Regions from separate parts of the Lentzea sp. HUAS TT2 genome, predicted to be linked through region 1. Evidence: riboswitches for the same ligand, from Rfam matches in the RefSeq annotation. Region 1 holds a riboswitch; the other holds the start of a gene.
What was found. Region 1 has a riboswitch for glycine ahead of gcvP (aminomethyl-transferring glycine dehydrogenase). Riboswitches for the same ligand answer to the same signal wherever they lie in the genome.
Positions count from the first base shown of each region.

Region 2: it holds a riboswitch for glycine, as region 1 does, so the genes downstream of both, gcvH (glycine cleavage system protein GcvH) here and gcvP (aminomethyl-transferring glycine dehydrogenase) in region 1, are expected to answer to the same signal.

Region 1 covers NZ_CP196667.1:431,533-434,735, forward strand. Annotated here, with positions in the region: gene gcvP (aminomethyl-transferring glycine dehydrogenase) at 1-1,511, opposite strand, end outside; glycine riboswitch at 1,561-1,656, opposite strand; glycine riboswitch at 1,660-1,755, opposite strand; gene ACSHWB_RS02200 (Clp protease N-terminal domain-containing protein) at 1,812-2,783, opposite strand; gene ACSHWB_RS02205 (MerR family transcriptional regulator) at 2,871-3,203, opposite strand, start outside.
Region 2 covers NZ_CP196667.1:1,747,651-1,750,853, forward strand. Annotated here, with positions in the region: gene ACSHWB_RS08520 (L-serine ammonia-lyase) at 1-1,340, opposite strand, end outside; gene gcvH (glycine cleavage system protein GcvH) at 1,385-1,768, opposite strand; glycine riboswitch at 1,833-1,925, opposite strand; gene ald (alanine dehydrogenase) at 2,149-3,203, shown strand, end outside.

The DNA.
Region 1 (3,203 bases):
GCGACGTCCTTGTCCGACAATGCGCGCAGGTAGCGCAGCAGCGCGGTCTCGGAGCGGTGCGCGTGGAAGACCGGGTGGGTCAGGTAGTCCGAGGTGCGGCGCAGGTCGGCCGGGATGGCGTCGGCGGTGTCGCCGTCGATCGCGTCCACATCGGACCCGGTGACGCCGAACGCCTCCCACACCGCGACGATGTGCGCGCGCGTGGTCTTCTCGTCGCAAGCGATTGCGACGACGTCGTCGTCGACCTTGCGGAGGTTGATGCCGGCCTCGCGCGCCTTCGCGACGACAGCGGCGGCCTGCCCCTCGACCCGCACCTGGACGGTGTCGAAGAACTCGCCGTGCACGACCTCGAGACCGGCCTCGCACAGGCCCGTGGCGAGCACGGTGGCCAGGCGGTGCACGCGGGTCGCGATCGACCGCAGGCCCTCGGGACCGTGGTAGACGGCGTACATGGACGCGATCACGGCCAGCAGCACCTGCGCGGTGCAGATGTTCGACGTGGCCTTCTCGCGGCGGATGTGCTGCTCGCGCGTCTGCAGCGCGAGGCGGTAGGCCAGCGAGCCGTCGGAGTCGACGGAGACACCGACGAGACGGCCGGGCAGCTGACGCTCCAGACCGGACCGGACGGCCATGTACCCGGCGTGCGGGCCACCGAAGCCGATCGGCACGCCGAAGCGCTGCGTGGTGCCGACGACGACGTCCGCGCCGATCTCACCGGGAGCGCGCAGCAGCGTCAGAGAAAGAAGATCGGCGACGACGACGGCCTGTGCACCGGCGGCGTGGATCTCCTCGATCAACGCGGCCTGGTCGCGCACGACACCGGAGGCGCCGGGGTAGGACAGCAGCACGCCGAAGAAGTCACCGCCGAGGCCGAGACCCTCGATGCCCTGCGACAGGTCGGCGACGACGATCTCGATGCCCAGCGGCTCGGCGCGCGTCTCGATGACGGCCAGCGTCTGCGGCAGCGTGTCGGAGTCGATGACGAACTTGTTCGACTTGGACTTGCCCGCGCGGCGCACCAGCGTCATCGCCTCGGCGGCGGCGGTCGACTCGTCCAGCATGGACGCGTTCGCGACCGGCAGGCCCGTCAGGTCGCCGACCATCGTCTGGAAGTTCAGCAGCGCTTCAAGACGGCCCTGCGAGATCTCCGGCTGGTACGGCGTGTACGCGGTGTACCAGGCGGGCGACTCCAGCACGTTGCGCAGGATCACGCCCGGCGTCACGGTGTCGTAGTAGCCCAGGCCGATCATCTGCGTCATCGGGCGGTTCTGGGACGCGAGCTCGCGCAGCTCCGCGAGCGCCTCGGTCTCGGTGGCCGGGGCGGGCAGGTCCAGCACGAGGTCGCGCTCGTGAATGGACGAAGGCACCGCGTGCTGAGCCAGCTCCTCGAGCGACCCGACGCCGATGACGTCGAGGATGCGCGCGAGTTCGGCGGGGCGCGGACCGACGTGGCGGTCGGCGAACGGGGTGCCGTGCTCGAGAGCGGCGAGCGGAATGCGGTCCTGCGTCATCAAACGCCTCCGGGGTGGCTGCGGGCACACGGGTCCTGTGCCCTCCCCGCTCTGTCCGTACCCGATGTCGGGCGCCTGAGAGGTTCACCCACAACAGAGTGGGCTTTCACCGTCGGCGGGATCCCGGGGGATCCACTTTCCAGAGGCGTCTCGCTCAGCGGTCCTGGTTGCCTGAGAGGTTCCCGGGGAGGGACTTGCTCCTTCGGCGCCGGGCTCGAAACCCGGTCTCTCCCGCCTGAGTTCAGCGACTACCCGAGAAGAATACCCGCAGGCAGCCCACCTAGTCCCTAGGGACGCGACCTACATCTCAGCACCGAGACCGCTCAACGCCCCCGCGACGGGGTCCGCCGGGTCGTCGCGCACCGCCACGAGCAGGTGCGTGGTGCCCACGACGGCGTCTCCGCGCCGTGCCGCGACGAGCTTCGCCCGTTCCATCGCACGCTCCACCGCGCCACCGCTGACGGGCAACGCGGCCGGGTCCACCCCCGCCGCGCGCAACGCCGCCGCGCCACCCGACTCGAACTCCGGCTTCAGCCTCCGGCCCGCCGCCGTCAGCTGGTGGTCGACCGTCAGCACCGCCGCCACCAGGTCCCGCGACGAGACGTCCCGCCGCGCGGCCGCGGCCAGTCGTCCTGCCTCGTTGCGCACGACGGTCAGCACTGGCCCGCCCAGCCCCTGACCGCGCGCGACCCAGCGCACCAGCCAGCGCACGTACCCGCCGCCGGACTCCCCCTCCAACGCCCCCGCCTTGCGCAGCAACCGCACGGCGGGCGCCTCCTCGACCTCCGCGTGGGGCCGCGCGGCATCGGCGCGCACCGCGGCGGCCGTCGCCTCGACGTCCACGCCGCGCAACAGGAACAGGTCGGCGGCACGCCCGGATCGCTGCCCCAGCAACGCGAGGGAGAGGTGGGTCGTGGTCAGCACGCCGTCGCCGGCCAGGGCGATCGCCGCGAGCAGACACTCCTCCAGCGCGCGGCTGACGGGTGGCACGGTCTCGAGGACCAAGCGGTCGCAGGCGATGTTCACCAACGCCGTGACGTCCGGATGAGCCTCGGGAACGACGCCACCGTCGTCGTCGGCCCAGTGCTCCGGCCCCCGCGCCATCGCCTGTGCCCGCAGCGACTTCACGCCGAGCTTGCGGCCGGGTCCGATGGTGTCGATCAGCGAGATCAGCAGGTTCTCGGTGCCGAGGAAGCCGAACTCCAGCCGGAGAGCGCGCTGCGTCGCCGCTTCCAGCACCTTCACGACCTGATAGGAGGCGGTGTGCGTCATACCGGCAACGCTAGGGAGCAGCGGGCTGCCTGCGCTGCTGCCGACCGGCCATGGAGGACCGCCGGTCGGCCACGATCATCGGGCCGGTCAGCCGGTGGCGCGCTCGCGACGCCGGCGGGTCAGCTCGTCCTCGGTCATCGGCGCGATCTCGACACCGTCCGCGCGTTCTGCGGGGAACTCGTGGATCGTGCCGGAGATCTCCCGCATCGCACCGCTCACCGCGATGCCGAACACGCCCTGACCGCCCTGCAGCAGATCGACGACCTCTTCGGGCGAGGTGCACTCGTAGACCGTCGTGCCGTCGGAGAAGAGCGTGATGCGCGCCAGGTCCTGCACGCCGCGGCGGCGCAGGTGGTCGACCGCCACGCGGATGTTCTGCAACGAGACACCGGTGTCCAGCAGCCGCTTCACGACCTTGAG
Region 2 (3,203 bases), 1.3 Mb from region 1:
AGTCCGCCGCGAGCCGTCTCCTTGTACTTCACCGACATGTCCTTGCCGGTGTCCCGCATGGTCTTGATGACCTTGTCCAGCGAGACGAAGTGCGAGCCGTCGCCGCGCAAGGCCATGCGCACGGCCGTGATGGCCTTGATCGACGCGACCGCGTTGCGTTCGATGCACGGGATCTGCACCAGCCCGCCGATCGGGTCGCACGTCAGGCCGAGGTTGTGCTCCATGGCGATCTCGGCGGCGTTCTCGACCTGTTCGGGGGTGCCGCCGAGCACCTCGGCGAGACCTCCGGCGGCCATCGAGCAGGCCGAGCCGACCTCTCCCTGGCAGCCGACCTCGGCGCCGGAGATGGACGCGTTCTCCTTGAACAGCACGCCGATCGCACCTGCCGTCAGGAGGAAGCGAACCACGCCGTCGTCGGACGCCCCTGGCACGAACTTCGTGTAGTAGTGCAGGACCGCCGGGACGATGCCGGCCGCGCCGTTGGTCGGTGCGGTGACGACACGGCCGCCCGCCGCGTTCTCCTCGTTGACCGCCAGCGCGAAGAGGGTCACCCAGTCCATGACCCGCAACGGGTCGGTGACGAAGTGCTCCTTCTCCAGCGTCTTGCGCATCTCGGCGGCACGCCGGCGGACCTTCAGGCCGCCGGGCAGGACGCCGTGCTCGTTGCAGCCGCGTTCGACGCATTCCTGCATGACGTGCCAGATGTGCAGAAGTCCTTGGCGGACCTCGGCTTCCGTGCGCCACGACAGCTCGTTGGCCATCATGATCTCGCTGATCGACAGGCCGGTCTCGCGACACCGCGCGAGGAGCTCGTCGCCGGTCAGGAACGGATGTGCCAGCGGCGTCGAGTCCGGCTTGATGCGGTCGGTGCCCGACGCGTTCTCGTCGACGACGAAACCGCCGCCGATCGAGTAGTAGACGGCGTGCTCGACCGGCTTGCCGCCGGCGAACGCCTCGAAGCTCATCCCGTTGGGGTGCAACGGGAGTGACTTGCGGCGGTGCATGACGAGGTCGCGGTCGTGCACGAAGCCGATCTCATGCGCACCGCCGAGCTTGAGCCGTCCGCCGGAGATGATCTCCTCGACGCGGTGGGCCGCGGCGGTGGGATCGACTTCCTCCGGGTGGTTGCCTTCGAGGCCCAGGAACACGGCCTTGGGGCTGCCGTGACCGTGACCGGTCGCACCCAGTGAGCCGAACAGCTCGACGTGCACGCGGTCCACTTCGGACACACGCGCGCCGAGCTTCTCGACGAACATCGCGGCCGCGCGCATCGGGCCGACCGTGTGCGAGCTGGACGGTCCGATGCCGACGGAGAAGAGGTCGAAAACGCTGATCGCCACTGATCAGTCCTTCGTGGTGGTGGGGCGGTCAGTCATGCCCAGAATCAACTGCTCTGCGTGAGTTCGGCGTACTTCGCCGCCGTGAGCAGGTTCTCGGCCGACTCGACGCGGACCTTGAACAGCCAGCCGGCGCCGTACGGGTCGCTGTTCACGATCGCCGGGTCGTCCACGACGGCGCTGTTGACCTCGATCACCTCACCGGTGACGGGCGAGAACAGGTCGCTGACGGACTTGGTGGACTCCAGCTCGCCGCAGACCGCGTTGGTGACGACCTTGGCACCGACGTCGGGCAGCTGGACGAAGACGATGTCACCGAGCGCATCAGCGGCGTACTCGGTGATTCCGCAGGTCAGCGGGTCCTGGGTGCCCGGCGTCCAGTCGACCCACTCGTGCTCGGCGGTGTAGAGCAGGTTCTCGGGGAACTCCACGGCGACGACTCCTCTGGCTGTGACGGGTCAGGAAACTTGCGCCCCCTCCGCCGTGCAGAGTTGCCTACCCCGAGCGGTCTTGCTGCCTGAGAGTGTGCGGGAGCTTGCCCCTTCGGCGCCCCGACCGGTTCGTCGAGGTCTCTCCCACTCGGGTTCTGACGCTTGCGCGCCGCGGCCGGTGTTCAGTTCTCGGCGCGAACGCTATGTGCGCCCCCGCCGAGTGTCAACGCGAGACGGTCGACCCGAACGCGAACGAGGCTCAGGTCGCTCTGTCCTAGATGAACAACCAGAGGGGTACCGGATAGTGCGAACCGCACAGTGACATGACCTTGCGACTGGCCCACATTATGAGATGTCGGCCACCGAACGGAGGAGTCATCGTGCGGATCGCAGTTCCCCGCGAGATCAAGAACCACGAGTACCGCGTCGCTCTCACGCCTGCCGGTGCGCACGAACTGACCAGCCGCGGGCACGACGTGTACGTCGAGCAGGGCGCCGGTCTCGGTTCCGCGATCACCGACGAGGAGTACCTCGCCGCGGGCGCCAAGATCCTCCCGACCGCCGACGACGTGTGGGCGGAAGGTGACCTGGTTCTCAAGGTCAAGGAGCCGATCGCCGAGGAGTACCCCCGTCTCCGCGCCGGCCAGACCCTCTTCACGTACCTGCACCTCGCCGCCGACAAGCCGCTGACCGAGGCGCTGCTCGCGTCCGGCACCACGGCCATCGCCTACGAGACCGTGCAGCTGCCGAACCGCTCGCTGCCGCTGCTCGCCCCGATGTCCGAGGTCGCGGGCCGCCTGGCCCCGCAGGTCGGCGCGTACTCGTTGATGAAGCCCTCCGGTGGCCGCGGCGTGCTGCCCGGCGGCGTCCCCGGTGTCGCCCCTGCCCGCGTGGTCGTCATCGGCGGTGGCGTGGCCGGCGTCAACGCCGCCACCATCGCCGTCGGCATGGGCGCGGACGTGCAGATCCTCGACACCAACGTCGACCGCCTGCGCCAGATCGACGCCCAGTTCCAGGGCCGTCTGCGCACGCTGGCCTCGAACTCGTTCGCCATCGAGCAGGCCGTCCGCGAGGCCGACCTGGTCATCGGCGCCGTGCTCGTCCCCGGTGCCGCGGCCCCGAAGCTCGTGTCGAACGCGCTCGTCGCGGACATGAAGCCGGGTTCGGTACTCGTCGACATCGCCATCGACCAGGGCGGTTGCTTCGAGGACTCCCGCGCCACCACGCACGCCGAGCCGACCTACGAGGTCCACAACTCGGTGTTCTACTGCGTCGCGAACATGCCGGGCGCCGTCCCGCGCACCTCGACCTACGCGCTGACCAACGTGACGCTGCCGTACGCGGTCGCGCTGGCCGACAAGGGCTGGGAGAAGGCGCTCAAGGACGACCGTTCGTTGGCCCTGGGCCTGAACGTGCACGCCGGTCTGCTGACCAA